Regions from separate parts of the Bacillus sp. MN7755 genome, predicted to be linked through region 1. Evidence: riboswitches for the same ligand, from Rfam matches in the RefSeq annotation. Region 1 holds a riboswitch; the other holds the start of a gene.
What was found. Region 1 has a riboswitch for cyclic di-AMP ahead of ACYVEC_RS27045 (APC family permease). Riboswitches for the same ligand answer to the same signal wherever they lie in the genome.
Positions count from the first base shown of each region.

Region 2: another riboswitch for cyclic di-AMP. It lies ahead of ACYVEC_RS21865 (hypothetical protein); the one in region 1 lies ahead of ACYVEC_RS27045 (APC family permease).

Region 1 is NZ_BTRL01000028.1:43,798-51,862, forward strand. It holds gene ACYVEC_RS27045 (APC family permease) at 1-1,785, opposite strand, end outside; cyclic di-AMP (ydaO/yuaA leader) riboswitch at 1,930-2,076, opposite strand; gene ACYVEC_RS27050 (hypothetical protein) at 2,217-2,345, shown strand; gene panE (2-dehydropantoate 2-reductase) at 2,400-3,344, opposite strand; gene ACYVEC_RS27060 (hypothetical protein) at 3,520-4,995, shown strand; gene trhO (oxygen-dependent tRNA uridine(34) hydroxylase TrhO) at 5,163-6,122, opposite strand; gene ACYVEC_RS27070 (Nramp family divalent metal transporter) at 6,617-7,912, shown strand; gene ACYVEC_RS27075 (M23 family metallopeptidase) at 7,971-8,065, opposite strand, start outside.
Region 2 is NZ_BTRL01000019.1:11,946-20,010, forward strand. It holds gene thiG (thiazole synthase) at 1-341, shown strand, start outside; gene thiF (thiazole biosynthesis adenylyltransferase ThiF) at 334-1,353, shown strand; gene thiD (bifunctional hydroxymethylpyrimidine kinase/phosphomethylpyrimidine kinase) at 1,360-2,175, shown strand; cyclic di-AMP (ydaO/yuaA leader) riboswitch at 2,266-2,413, shown strand; gene ACYVEC_RS21865 (hypothetical protein) at 2,507-2,893, shown strand; gene ACYVEC_RS21870 (hypothetical protein) at 2,910-3,140, shown strand; cyclic di-AMP (ydaO/yuaA leader) riboswitch at 3,401-3,546, shown strand; gene ACYVEC_RS21875 (hypothetical protein) at 3,643-3,747, shown strand; gene kdpF (K(+)-transporting ATPase subunit F) at 3,744-3,824, shown strand; gene kdpA (potassium-transporting ATPase subunit KdpA) at 3,844-5,511, shown strand; gene kdpB (potassium-transporting ATPase subunit KdpB) at 5,525-7,615, shown strand; gene kdpC (K(+)-transporting ATPase subunit C) at 7,632-8,065, shown strand, end outside.

The sequences.
Region 1 (8,065 bases):
TCTTTTATAGAGTAAATAAGCACGAATGAGTAAACTAGATTGATTATGAAGAATGTTATGCCAACCTTTTTTCGGAATAAACTGTGGTATAACGACCGTAACTCGGTAATTTGATTCACTCGCTTTATACTGTACTGTATCAATAAACTTTGTTAGTGGCTGAATAATACTTCTATAATGAGAATGTAATGTAACAAGCCTTACTTCAGGTTGCCACTTCTTCCATTTCTCTTCAAATTTCTTTTCCTCTTCTCTGTCAAAAGCAACATATACCGCGATTACTTGATCTGCAGAAAGAGACTTCGCATAGTTCAATGAATTTTCTACTACATGTGTCATACCAGCTACAGGAACGACAATTACATTTCCTTCAATCGGAATAATCCGTTCACAAGTTTTTAAACTTAGTTGGTCTCCTACCGCATCGTAATGCTTCTTAATTCGGTGGAACAAGAAGATAATGGCAGGTAAGAAAATAAGGATTGACCAAACTTGTGCAAATTTAGTTAAAAAGAACATGCTCATTACGATAAAACTAATAACTGCACCAATTAAATTAACCGTTAATCTCAAAGCCCATCCTTCAGGTTTTTCACGAAGCCATTTTAATACCATTCCAGTTTGAGAAAGTGTAAATGGAATAAATACACCTACTGCATATAACGGAATTAAATGTTCTGTTTGCCCTTGGAAAGCTACAATTAAAATAATCGATGCAATTCCAAGTATAATAATACCGTTTGAGTAACCTAGGCGGTCTCCTCTAATCGTAAACATTCTCGGTATAAACTTATCTTTTGCAAGGTTAACTGCTAATAGCGGAAATGCAGAATATCCTGTGTTAGCAGCAAGGATTAATATTAAAGCTGTTGTACCTTGTATGAAATAGTACATGAAATTACGTCCAAATGTTTGTTCAGCAATTTGAGAAACAACTGTTACTTCTTTACTTGGAGTAATTCCGTAATAATAAGCTAAGAAAACAATCCCTGAAAATAACACTGCAAGTAATGCTCCCATTGCAAGCAATGTTTTCGCTGCATTGTTAGGTGCAGGATCCTTAAAGTTTGGAATTGCGTTAGAGATCGCCTCTACACCTGTTAAAGCCGAACTCCCCGATGCAAATGCTCGTAACAGTAAAAACAAACTAATTCCTGCAACCGGCGTTCCAATTGGCGTGTGTAAAGTCGGTGAAACGTGTCCCGTTAAAATATTATATATCCCTACACCAATTAATATAAATAGTGCTAAAACGAATAAATAAACAGGATATGCTAAAACGGAAGCTGATTCCGTTACCCCTCTTAAATTTAAAATAGTAATAAATATAACAAATATAATCGCAATGATTACATTATGTGCATGTAAACTAGGAAAAGCAGATGTTAGCGCATCTGTACCAGCAGACACACTTACCGCAACCGTTAAAATATAATCGACTAATAAAGATCCTCCAGCAATTAAGCCTGGATTCATCCCTAAATTTTCTTTTGATACAACATATGCGCCCCCGCCATGCGGATAAGCAAAAATAATTTGTCGATAAGATAAAATAAGGGCTGTCAATAATACTAATACCCCAACAGCTATCGGAATAGAATACCAATAAGCGATTGCTCCAAGACCTGCTAAAGCAATTAATATTTGCTCTGGACCGTAAGCAACCGATGATAAAGCGTCAGAAGACAAAATTGCTAACGCCTTCGTTTTATTGAGCTTTTGTTCTCCAAGCTCAGTTGATTTTAACGGTCTTCCAATTAAAAATCTTTTAATAGATGAAACCACTGCTGTCCACTCTCCATTAATTTTGTACGAACTTTTCTGCTAGTTACAGCGGATAAACTATTTCTTTAGAAAACAAAAAATGTCTACAAGCCATAACGAAATAGACTTGTAGACATTATATTTTTTGTCGCACAAGCTCCACCTTCCTTCTCAATATAACGCTTACGAGGTTAGCTGTCGGATTCGGGCCTATGAGTAGCCCTACCTTTTTCAAGGATTCACCCCATTGGATTAAGTATTAATCCATAAGAACGGGTCCCCCGCACCATGCGGTTTCAGCGATTTAGAAAATTGAAACTGTGGATTATAATACTCCTTTATTTTCAAAATGTAAACAAAAATTTTGAAAAAGAAAAAATTTAAAATGATTGCGCATAATCCGCCGATAAATATACATAATGAATACTAAAAAATTGATAAAGGAGACCCATATGTCTAAAGAAAAGAAGCCTATTTTTTCCGATTCCTATTTAGATGCGTTAGCAAATGAAATTAATCAATTATACGGTAAACGTGAACAGGAAATAAATTTGACAGATAGAACGAAAAGAAATAAATAATTTGTCATAAAAAAGAAAGCAATACACTTATATATTGCTTTCTTTTTTATTTTTTCATACATCCAATTTTATTGCTGATCTGTTAAAGGTCATTTCTTCATACACTTTCAAATTTTGATATACTGCTTCTAATAATGGTACTTCTATAGAAAATTGTTCTGCTACATCTAGTAAATATCCTTGTAAGTGCTTTCCTTCTATAGACGAACCTTTTTCCATATCCCGCTGCATCGATGACTTCATATCATATGAAATTTTATCAATTGTTTTCATATGTTCCTTGGCAATCTCATCCTTAACTGGTGCCCCAATATATCTCATAATTTGCACACATTCTTCAAATAAGCTTCGGATAAAATCACGTCCACCTTCACTTTCACGGATTGGTCCTATTGGTGCACGCATTAATGTTGTCACACCTGACATTACAGTAATAAATAAATATTTATGCCACATATCTTGCGTAATATTTTCACTTAAAACAAAACTAGATTTCGTATCTGCAAATGCTTTAGAAATATGCTTTATTCTCTCTGGATCTTGAGACTTAATTTCTCCAAATACAAGTCTGTTAGCAGCGCTAGTTTGTACAATTTCTCCTTGATCGTTTAACGTCGTCTCGATAAAGCATAAACCCCCAATTACTTTTTCCTCGCCGAATTCTTTTTGTAATTGTGATAAATGAGCGATACCATTTAACAATGGAATGATTACAGTATTTTCACCTACAAACGGCTTCAAATCTTGAATTGCCTCGTTTAAGTGATACGCTTTTGTTGAAAATAAAATGACATCAAATGGAGAAGTTCTATCTTCTTTCGTTATTAATTTCGGTTGGAAGGAAAAATCCCCATTCACACTTCGGATTACAAGTCCTCTTTCCTCTAATTGTTTTTTCCGTTTACTACGAACAAGAAACGTAACATCTTCTCCCTTTTCAACTAATCGGCCACCAAAAAAGCCTCCGACGCCACCAGCTCCTAGTACTAAAATACGCATACAACATCCCCCTTTTCAAAATATAATTTTATACCTTTTAGTATACATAACATTATACATGTCCCCTACTAAATAAGCTGAATTTTCATTCTTTACATAGTATAAAACAGTGGTTATTTTCAAATGAATTTGGGCATGTTGTTTTTATAGCACATATGGAAAGGAAACAATGTAAATGGAGGCAATACAAACAATCGAGGAAAAAGATGTAACAACAGCTATATTTCAATTTATATTCCCGTTTTCTTTTAAAACTGGATATGAACAAAATATGTTCCCTTTCTTACAGAAAAATGATTTTCGCCCTTTTCGACTCGATCATCTTGAAAATGAAAATACATACTACGGAAAATTTCAAGTTTCACATCAAAATATGGAAGCATACTATCTTTCATTTACAAATAAAATTCTATTTCCTCACTCAGCGCATCAAAAAGGATTACAGCGCTATTCTAAAGACCTTAATTTAAATGGACATTTAATAACAAATCTTATTTCTGTTCCATTCAAGATTCATTCTATTGACATAACACTTTGTCCTTATGAGCTTGGCTTCTTAACCATTCGGACAGAAGTAGAAACAGCTCCAAAAATGTCATTATCAGAAGCAATCGAATTTGCCGCCCGCTTCCGTGTACTTGAAACTAAAAATGATACAAACGAAACGATTTATATTGAGTGTAATGGAAAAAGATATTCCCAAGTGGAAAGGTTCATTTTCTGTTATTTATTTCATGGCGTAACAGACTTCTTTGAGAAGAAGAGATTAAGAAGCTCTTACTTTCAAACCTTTCCATTCTTTGAAGACCAAAGAATGTATGTACAAACTTTATTATCTATAAAAGAAGAAATGGAACTTAATGAAGTGGATGTTTATCGTACTTCTAGTCTTTCCGGGTTAACAAGTGATGGTAAGGCATATGTGAGTGCAAATAATCTTCCTTATATTCATGATTATTTAAAAAAACACGCTTACCAGAGATGGGCACCCAATCGCTATTTCATAATGGAAGAACATATATTCACATGTGTAACAAATGAGGGAGAACGCGAAATAACTAAACTTGCCAGTCAAATGTACGGGGAATTTTATTACGCTTTGTTATTAAATCTATTTCATAAAATCGTTTTATTAAAAATGGCAAACGCTTATGCTGAACTAAACATTGAACAAGATACAAATGAAATAGAGAAATTAATTTATTCAATCAATTCATTTACAGCGAATTACTTTTCTTTAGAGCTAGTATCCCAATCACAGAGTGAAGATATTTTCTTTCGCTTAAGAAAACTTTTTAACATCGAAATTTTATACTCGAACGCAAAACAAAATCTTGATAGTTTGTTTAAATATCAAGAAAATGTCGCTTCAAAAAAAGATAGCCTTTTGTTATTAATTTTAACCCTCTACTCTGTAGTAGGCCAAATGTTAGGGTTTACTATGATTGATCTTTTAAGAAACACCGATTCAAACAAAATATCTTCGCCCCTTGAATTTTTCGCTCTTTTAATAGCAATTAGCGGTATAGTCATTTCACTTATTTTAGGTGCACAAGGGTTATATCAATGGGGGGTACAGCATAGAAGAAGAAAAGCATGGGTCAAACAAACAGTGTTGTCTGCTGTGAAAGAGAAAGATGATGAGAATTAAAAAAGTTTATTTTCAAATTATCCATCTGTAGCGCGCTTCAGTACATGAAATTTTTATCAGCGATTTTTCGAATATATCGACTTACCGACAAAAACTGACAAAAAGAAGAAGTTACTCCAAAATGAACTTTGGAGTAACTTCTTCTCGTTTTGCTATACTCATTCGACTTACTTCCCTGCTTCGATTTGTTCTAACGCAGCAGCTACTTGTTCTTCAGTTAATTCATGTTGTATTACGTAGCGGTTACGTGGGCTTACACGGCATTCATGAGAACATGCACGTAAATATTTCGCTTCGTTTTCTTCAGAACATAAAATTTTCTTGTTACATTCTGGATTTGAACAGTTTACATAGCGCTCACAAGGTTCACCTGTAAAGTGGTCTTTACCAACAATAACATGTTCTTTTTGGTTTACTGGTACAGCGATACGCTCATCGAACACGTAACATTGTCCATCCCAAAGCTCACCTTGTACTTCTGGGTCTTTTCCGTATGTTACAATTCCGCCATGAAGCTGACTTACATCTTCATAGCCTTCTCGAACTAACCAACCAGAAAACTTCTCACAACGAATTCCACCTGTACAGTACGTTAAAATCTTTTTACCTTCAAGTGTTTCTTTGTTTTCTCTAATCCAGTCTGGTAATTCACGGAATGATTCGATATCTGGTTTGATCGCACCTTTGAAGTGTCCTAAATCAAACTCATAATCATTTCGTGCATCAATGATAACTGTATCTTCTTGTTTCATTGCTTCATAAAAATCTTTTGGCTCTAAATACTTCCCAGTTATTTCGTGTGGGTTAATGTCATCTTCTAGACGAAGTGTAACTAACTCTGGACGAGGACGTACGTGCATTTTCTTGAATGCGTGCCCTTCTTCTTCATCTATTTTAAATACGATACCGTCAAAACGTGGATCGTTGTTCATTGCTTCCATGTATTTCTCTGTTTGCTCTACAGTACCAGAACAAGTTCCGTTAATTCCTTCTTTAGCTACAAGGATTCTTCCTTTTAATTCAAGTGAATTACAAAATGCTAAATGCTCTGCCGCAAATTCTTCAGGATTTTCAATTGTTGTGTACATGTAATATAGTAATACTCTGTATGGTTTTGTAGTTGCCAATGTATTTCTACCACCTATCTAATTTTTAAAATCATGTATAAGTTAACGTTTATATCAAAGCATATATAATAAGAAAATGTATCCAAAGTTTTATGCATCCCATTTTCTTCTCTTTATACTATTTTCTATCAGTTAACAAAAATAAAAAACAAGATTACATACCAAAACACTGTGGTTATGTTGTAATCCCAATATATTATATATCATACAAATCCATTTCCATCAATTAATATGCTGTATTATAGGCTTTATGTTCACATAAATTTCAAAAATAGCCCTTTAATTTATTATCTTCCCCCTTACACATCAACCATAAACTTCCAAAAAATTTTCGTATCTTCACACCATCGATTGCACAAAGTCATATAATTTGCATTAAGGAAACATTTATGTTCAAATGAAAATACACATATTATATTTAAATGTATTGAAATAATAAGTAAGAATAAATACAATAATTTCATCAAGTTAACATTTTAAAGGGGAAAACTACTATGAATAAAGATATATCAAAAGATGAACAAGTCCCTTCTCAAAGTACAACTGTTCAATCAGCGCATTTAGCATTAAGCGGGCAAACGAAAGGCTTAAAAAGACTATTACCATTCTTAGGTCCTGCTTTCATCGCTTCAGTTGCTTATATTGATCCTGGCAATTTCGCCACAAATATTGCTGCTGGATCACAATATGGATATTTATTACTCTGGGTAATACTCGCTTCTAATTTAATGGCTGTATTAATCCAAACTTTATCCGCTAAATTAGGAATTGCTACAGGTAGAAACCTTCCTGAAATTGCTCGAGAAAACTTCCCGAAACCTGTTTCCATCGGTTTATGGATTCAAGGGGAGCTCGTTATTATGGCGACTGATTTAGCTGAATTTATTGGAGCGGCACTCGGATTGTACTTATTATTCGGGATTCCAATGTTACCAGCCGCTTTAATTACAGCCGCTGGATCATTTATTATTCTTGAATTTCAACGCAGAGGTTTCCGTCCATTAGAAGCTATTATAACAGGAATGATTTTTATCGTTGTTATCGCTTTTGGTGTACAAGTTTTCTATGCAAAACCGGAATTAAGTCCTTTACTTTCAGGACTATTCATTCCAAAATTCCAAGGCGTGGATAGTATCTTATTAGCAGCTGGTATTTTAGGCGCGACAGTTATGCCACATGCAATATATTTACATTCCGCCTTAACGCAGCGCCGCGTAGTCGGAACAAATGATGAACAAAAGAAAAAGATTTTCCGCTTTGAGTTTATTGATATTATTATCGCAATGGTTATCGCTGGAGCAATTAATGCAAGTATGTTAATTGTTGCTGCCGCACTATTCTTTAAAAACGGCTTGCATGTTGAAGATCTTGATGTTGCTTTTAATCAATTTAGCAACTTAGTTGGACCTGCATCCGCTGCTTTATTTGGAATCGGACTTTTATCAGCTGGTTTATCTAGCTCTTCAGTCGGTACAATGTCTGGTGACATTATCATGCAAGGATTCATTCGAATGCATATTCCGTTATACTTACGCCGATTTATTACAATGATTCCACCATTAGTTATTATCGCTTTAGGTGTAAATCCAACTTACGCTCTAGTCATGAGCCAAGTCGTCTTATCATTCGGTATTGCTTTTGCATTAGTACCACTTATTATGTTTACAAGTAGTAAAAAAATTATGGGTGCACTCGTTAATCACCGCATAACTACCTTTATCGCTTGGATCATTGCTGCACTTGTTATTGTTTTAAATATTTTCTTACTGTATCAAACATTTGTGGATTAATAAAAAGGGTATTCCAATTTCAATTTGGAATACCCTTTTTGTTTGAATTACTTTCCTTCTACTTACCACTCATGTATGTCCCTCTTTCTGGCATCATCGCACCTTTTTCAGTTTGAAAATACAGTGGCAATCCTTCCGCAAAAAACATACTTA
Region 2 (8,065 bases), on a different contig from region 1:
TTGGCGTGCATGCGATTATGCCAGGAGCATCACCAATCGGATCAGGACTTGGTATTGTAAATCCGTTAAATTTAAGCTTCATTATTGAACAAGCGACAGTACCAGTTATCGTTGACGCTGGTATTGGTAGCCCAGCTGATGCGGCATTCGCGATGGAATTAGGAGCGGATGGTGTGTTATTAAATACGGCTGTATCAGGAGCAAAAGATCCTATTAAAATGGCATACGCAATGAAATTAGGTATCGAAGCAGGTCGCATAGGCTTTGAAGCAGGTCGTATCGCACGTAAACGCTGTGCAACTGCAAGTAGTCCTTTAGAAGGAATGAGTGTAGTTGAATAATCGATATTCTCGCCAAGAACTATTTTCTCCCATTGGGGAAGAAGGACAGCAAAAGATAAGAGAAAAGCATGTGCTTATTATTGGCGCAGGCGCATTAGGTAGTGCAAATGCAGAAATGTTTGTAAGAGCTGGTGTTGGGAAGGTAACAATTGTTGACCGTGATTATGTCGATTGGAGTAATTTACAAAGGCAGCAATTGTACGCAGAGAGTGATGTGAAAAATAATCTTCCGAAGGCTGTAGCAGCAAAAAAGCGTCTAGAAGAGATTAATAGTGAAGTAAGAGTAGAAGCACTCGTGCAAGATGTAACGGCTGAGGAATTAGAAGAGCTTGTTACAAATGTTGATGTAATCATTGATGCAACTGATAATTTCGAAACGCGTTTCATTGTAAATGATATAGCGCAAAAATATTCTATTCCATGGATTTACGGGGCTTGTGTAGGGAGTTACGGACTTTCTTACACAATTCTTCCTAGTAAAACACCATGTTTATCATGTTTATTACAATCGATTCCGCTTGGCGGTGCGACATGTGATACAGCGGGCATTATATCACCTGCTGTATCTCTCGTCGTTTCTCATCAAGTAACGGAAGCTCTTAAACTATTAGTGGAAGATTACGAATCACTTCGAGAGGGACTTGCGTCGTTTGATGTATGGAAGAATGAATATTCATGTATGAATGTGCAAAAGCTTCGTAAACACAATTGTCCTTCATGCGGGGAGAATGCATTATATCCGTATTTAAATAAAGAAAATACATCGAAAACAGCAGTTTTATGCGGACGAAATACAGTTCAAATTAGACCACCTCATAAAGGGGAAATGGATTTTGAACAATATAAGGGGCTGCTGGAAGGTCGCGTTACGGCTTTAAATGTAAATCCATATTTACTATCATTTTCTGTTGAAGAAAAGAGATTAGTTGCCTTCAAAGATGGTCGTGTACTTGTACATGGAACGAAAGATATAAGCGAAGCAAAGACGATTTATCATCGCTATTTTGGTTAGAAAAGGATGAGTGGGATGAAAGTGAATAAAGCTTTAACAATTGCAGGATCTGATAGCGGAGGCGGTGCTGGCATTCAAGCGGATTTAAAAACATTCCAAGAGCTTGGTGTATATGGGATGACGGCTATTACGGCAATTACTGCTCAAAACACGCTTGGCGTTCAAGGGGTATATCCTGTTCCATTAGAAGGTATTACGGAACAGCTGAATTCTATTGGTACGGATTTAACACCAGATGCTGTGAAACTAGGAATGTTATTTAGTAGTGAAATCATTCAAATTGTAGCAGAACATATTAATAAATTTGGCTGGAATAATATTGTGCTAGACCCTGTTATGATTGCTAAGGGTGGAGCATCATTATTACAACAAGAAGCAGTACAAGCATTAAAGGAATATTTATTACCAGTAGCAACTGTTATAACACCGAATGTTCCGGAAGCAGAAGTGTTAACTGGGCTGGAAATTCATAACGTTGAAGATAGTAAAGAGGCTGCAAAAGTACTTCATGAATTAGGTGCGAAATATGTACTCATGAAGGGCGGACATGCAGAATATCAAGGTAATGAAGTAATTGATTTACTCTTTGATGGAGAAGAGTTTATTGAATTTAGAAGTGAGAGAATTCCTTCAAAGCAAACGCACGGAAGCGGCTGTACATTTGCGTCAGCAGTTACAGCTGGACTTGCGAAAGGATACTCGATGGAAGAGGCAGTTCAAGAGGCTAAACAATTTATTAGTATAGCAATTGAAGAACCGTTGAATATTGGAAGTGGTCATGGACCGACGAATCACTTTGCATACAAATTGAATAAAGCATAAGCATGAATAATAGAAAAGTCAGTTTTATAACTGGCTTTTTTTCTGTTTACTTTTTCCAAATACAGGAGTAATATATCAGCCAGAATACATTTTTGTAATACGCTGAGTCCAATTCTATGGAGCGGAGGAACCAATTTGTGCAGTGTCACTAGGGGTGAATCTTTCAATTTTGAAAGTAGGGCTACTCTCAAAGTCCGAATCCGACAGCTAACTTCGTAAGCGTCTTGAGAGAGGACGGTGCCATGATGGATACATCACTTCATCGATCTGATTAGTATAGGGGAATATCAATCTATGTTTGAGTTCTTTTATGCTAAGGAGGATGAGGTATATGGAACTAACACTTATTTGTGTTGGAGAAGAAAGCAAGGTAAATAGTTTAATAGATTTAGTAGCTTTTCAACATGAGTTAATTATTTTTACAGCAAATGAAGAGATAGCGGCTGAAGTTAGGAATTGTGGATTTGATTGGACGTATAGTTGTAGTAAGAAGCAGGATTTTACTAGTATTTGTGAGTGTATTAAGAAGGTGATTCTGCTAGGGGATGAGCTTCCGATCGTTAGCTTCTTCACAGAACACATTCGTTTTTCTTTCCAAGCGCCTATTACTGTTGTTACAAGGAATAAACGATATCCAGCGAGGCTCTATGAAACAATTGGAGCTACATTTGTCGTGTTTACGAATTGTGATAATATTTCTTTTTTATGTTTTGAATAAGGCGGGGGAGAAGAAAATGAAGGTGTTATTACTAGGAGATATAGCGAATCGTTGGGCGGTATCGGTAGAGAGAGTTCAAGAATTGGTGGTGCTCGATCCTATTTTTCCAAGGCCCTATATCATATTACCATCAAAAGACGCTTTATATTTAAAATCAGATGTTATCGAATATGAGCAGCTACACGCAGAGTTGTCACAAGTTTATATTCGCGGGAGAAATTTACGTGCTTTTTTACGAGGGGAATAAATAGTGAATAAAAAAGAGCGAATGCTAAGTGCAACAAGCTATGCACTTCATGTCATTCGCTCTTTTTATTTCGTATTTAAAAGGTTATTTCTGTGAAAAAGAAAGAAAAGACGAGAAAACAGATGAAAGAATATTAATAACACTAAATGTAAGCGTTTAAACAGATGGATATTTTCTTATTTTCAGTAATTTGCCTCTTTACAAGTTAAATATAGAGGAGTATATTTACTCTCATAAATCATTCATGAAATTTCCAAAAAAACCTAAAATCGCTGAGTTCCAGAAATGGAGCGGGGGAACCAATTTTGTGCATCGTCACTTGGGGTGAATCTTTCAGTTTTGAAAGTAGGGCTACTCTTTAGGCCCGAATCCGACAGCTAACCTCGTAAGCGTTTAGAGAGGAGGTTTACTTTGTGTTGTTCATTTCGAACACTAAGTAGAGCTTAGTGTTCTTTTTTTGATAATTAAATGGTAAATTTTTACAAAGAGGAGAGAGGTAACTATGTTAGATGTGGTAATGATCGGGATTTTTGTTGTGTTAGTTGCATCGATGGCAAGTCTTGCAAGTTGGTCAGATAAAGTTGTGAAAGAAGAGAAGCAATCATGATGATTGCCTTATCGGTTATTGTTGCAGCAATTACGGTGTACTTAGTGTATGCATTATTAAATCCGGAGAAGTTTTAATTAGGGGGAATCATTCATTATGATTTGGGTTGCAGTCGTTATTACAATGCTATTGTTTATTCTTGTGGCAAAGCCAACGGGAATTTATTTAGAGAAAGCCTTTCAAGGTAGTAAAAAGCTAGATAAAGTATTCGGGCCTTTTGAAAAACTTATTTTTAAAATTACGGGTGTAAAAGAATACAATCAAACGTGGAAACAGTACGCATTATCATTAGTTTTATTAAATGGATTTATGATTGTTGTCGTATATTTCATTTTCAGATTACAAGGAGTATTGCCATTAAATCCAGCACACATTGAAGGAATGGAACCTACGCTCGCTTTTAATACAGCAATTAGTTTTATGGCTGATACAAACTTACAGCATTATAGCGGTGAAAATGGTTTATCTTATTTATCACAATTAATTGGAATTACATTCTTAATGTTTGCAGCACCGGCAACGACTTTAGCGCTCGTTATGGCATTTATAAGAGGACTGGCTGGAAAAGAACTCGGTAACTTTTTCGTTGATTTTACGAGAGCGTTAACGAGAGTTTTTCTTCCTATCGCATGTATTGCGGCACTAGCCTTTGTTGCACTTGGCGTACCACAAACGTTAGACGGAGCAGTTACGGCACAAACGATTGATGGCGCGAAGCAAAGTATTTTACGTGGGCCAGTTGCATCATTCGTTTCAATTAAGGAACTTGGGAATAACGGTGGTGGATTTTTCGGGGCAAACTCTACACATCCTTTTGAAAACCCAGGACAAATGAGTAATATTTTGCAAATGATGCTTATGATGTTATTGCCAACAGCACTACCATTCACGTACGGACGAATGGTAGGAAATAAAAAACAAGGACGTATTCTTTTCGTTTCACTATTCATGGTGTTTTTACTAGGGTTTATAACGATTACGACATCTGAACTAAACGGGAATCCGGCATTAAATGGAATGGGTATTGAACACGTACAAGGAAGTACAGAAGGAAAAGAAGTAAGGTTCGGAACAGTATTTTCTTCCCTTTATGCGACTGTAACGACAGCTGCTGAAACAGGGGCTGTTAATACGATGCATGATACGTTAACACCAATTGGTGGGTTAGTTCCACTTGTAAATATGATGTTAAATACAGTATATGGCGGCGTTGGGGCAGGTTTTGTGAACATTATTATGTATGCGATTATCGCAGTCTTTATATCTGGATTGATGGTTGGACGGACACCAGAGTTTTTAGGTAAGAAAATTGAAGGTAAGGAAATGAAGTTAATTGCGGTAACGATACTATTTCATCCACTGCTTATTTTAGGATTTTCAGCATTAGCTCTTTCAACAAGTTTAGGAACGGATGCTATTTCTCATTCCGGTTTCCACGGTTTGACGCAAGTGGTATATGAATATACATCGTCAGCTGCGAATAACGGATCTGGATTTGAAGGATTAGCAGATAATACACCGTTTTGGAATATTACAACTGGTTTAGTTATGTTTTTAGGTCGCTATTTCAGTTTAATTACGATGCTAGCTGTGGCAGCTTCATTGAAAGAAAAGACGGTTGTACCAGAAACAGTCGGAACGTTCCGTACGGATAATAGTTTATTTGGCGGCATTTTCATCGGAACAATTGTAATTGTCGGTGCATTAACATTCTTCCCGATGTTAGTACTCGGTCCAATTGCAGAATTTCTTACATTGAAGTAATGGAGGGTAAATGATGAGACCGGTAGTAGTAAAAGAAAAAAGAGTAAATCAGTCACAAATACATGCTGTAGAAGATGAAGTTAGACAAGCGAAAACGATGGATCGTGATATCGTAACACATGCGATGAAGCAATCTGTTGCGAAATTGAACCCGAAGGTCATGATAAAGAATCCGATTATGTTCGTTGTGGAAATTGGATTTATCATTACGTTCATTTTATCTTTTCTTCCAAGCAGTTCTAGTAGTATACCAGGATGGTTTAATATAACAGTTTCTCTCATTCTATTATTTACAGTTTTATTTGCTAACTTTGCAGAAGCTTTAGCGGAAGGTCGGGGAAAAGCGCAAGCCGATTCCTTAAAACAGTCGAAGAAAGATGTATTTGCAAATGTTGTAAAAGAAAATGGAGACATCGTTCAAGTTTCAGCAACTGATCTTAGAAAAGGTGACGTTGTTATTGTAAAACAAGGAGAAATGATTCCAAGTGATGGGGAAGTAATAAAAGGATTAGCGTCTGTCGATGAATCTGCGATTACAGGGGAATCAGCTCCTGTAATAAAAGAAGCCGGAGGTGATTTTTGCTCCGTAACAGGCGGTACGATGGTTGTAAGTGATGAGATTACGATTGTCATTACGAGTAATCCTGGTGAATCATTTATTGATAAAATGATTTCGTTAGTAGAAGGGGCTTCTCGTCAAAAAACGCCGAATGAGATTGCTTTAAATACAGTATTAACGAGTTTAACGCTTATTTTCTTAATCGTTGTTGTGACGCTGCCGATTTTTACAAATTACTTAGGATTTCAAATTGATACAGCTGTACTTGTAGCGTTGTTAGTTTGTTTAATTCCAACGACAATTGGTGGATTATTATCGGCAATTGGTATTGCTGGGATGGACCGCGTGACAAAGTTTAATGTGTTAGCGATGTCGGGTAAAGCAGTGGAAGCTGCGGGTGATATTAATACAATTATTTTAGATAAAACGGGTACGATTACTTTCGGGAACCGAATGGCTCATACATTATTACCTGTAGGAAATGAAACGATTGAGCAAGTTGGAAAGTGGGCTGCTATTAGCTCAGTTTTAGATGAAACACCAGAAGGTCGATCAGTTATAGAATATGTAAAAACGAAGTCTATATCATATAATCGAGAAATTGCAGAACAAGGTGAATTTGTTCCATTTAAAGCAGAAACGAGAATGAGTGGTGTTGATTTACAGGACGGAACGAAAGTGAGAAAAGGTGCTGTAGGTAGCGTAATTGAATGGGTTCAGTCACAAGGTGGAACGATTCCGAAAGATGTAAATCAAAAAGCAGACTTCATTTCAAAAGAGGGCGGAACACCACTTGTAGTTGCAGTGGATAATCGTATTTACGGTTTAATCTATTTAAAAGATACAGTAAAACCTGGCATGCGTGAACGTTTTGAACAGTTGCGTCAAATGGGGATTAAAACGGTTATGTGTACAGGGGATAACCCATTAACAGCAGCAACAATTGCAAAAGAAGCAGGGGTAGATGAATTCGTTGCCGAGTGTAAACCAGAAGATAAAATTGCTGTTATTAAAGCAGAGCAAGATAAAGGGAAACTTGTAGCGATGACAGGTGATGGTACAAATGATGCGCCGGCATTAGCGCAGGCTGACGTTGGATTAGCAATGAATAGCGGGACGACAGCTGCAAAAGAAGCAGCAAATATGATTGATTTAGATTCGAACCCAACAAAAATTATTGAGGTTGTAGGAATCGGTAAGCAATTGTTAATGACACGTGGTGCGTTAACGACGTTTAGTATTGCAAATGATATCGCTAAATATTTCGCTATTATTCCAGCGATGTTTACACTTGCGATCCCACAAATGGAAGCATTGAACATTATGAAACTAACATCACCACTGTCAGCGATTTTATCAGCATTAATATTTAATGCAGTTATTATTCCATTACTCATTCCATTGGCGATGAAAGGTATCGCATATAAACCGATGAGTTCGAATGCACTACTTGGCCGAAACCTACTTATTTATGGGCTGGGCGGAGTGATTGTACCGTTCATTGGAATTAAAGTAATTGATATGATTGTCGGCTTGTTCATATAAGGAAGAGGGGAAAAAGATGGCGAAGAAACAAAGTATACTATCACCGATTATACGTATTACTTTTACATTTTTAGTGTTGTGCGGCTTTGTATATCCGCTTATTGTTACTGGTATTGCACAAGCAGTAATGAAGGATAATGCGGATGGAAGTCTAATATATAATGATAAAAATGAAGTGATTGGTTCTAAATTAATTGGTCAAAATTTCACAGATCCACGTTATTTTCATGGACGTGTCTCTAGTATTGAATATAAAGCAGAAGCGTCTGGTTCAAATAACTATGCACCGTCTAATCCAGATTTAGAGAAACGAGTAGAGAAAAGTATTGAAGAGTGGAAGAAACAAAATCCCACTGTTCCGGTTACAGAAGTGCCGATCGATTTAGTGACGAATTCAGGTTCAGGGCTTGATCCTGACATTAGTCCGAAGGCAGCTTCCGTACAGGTAGA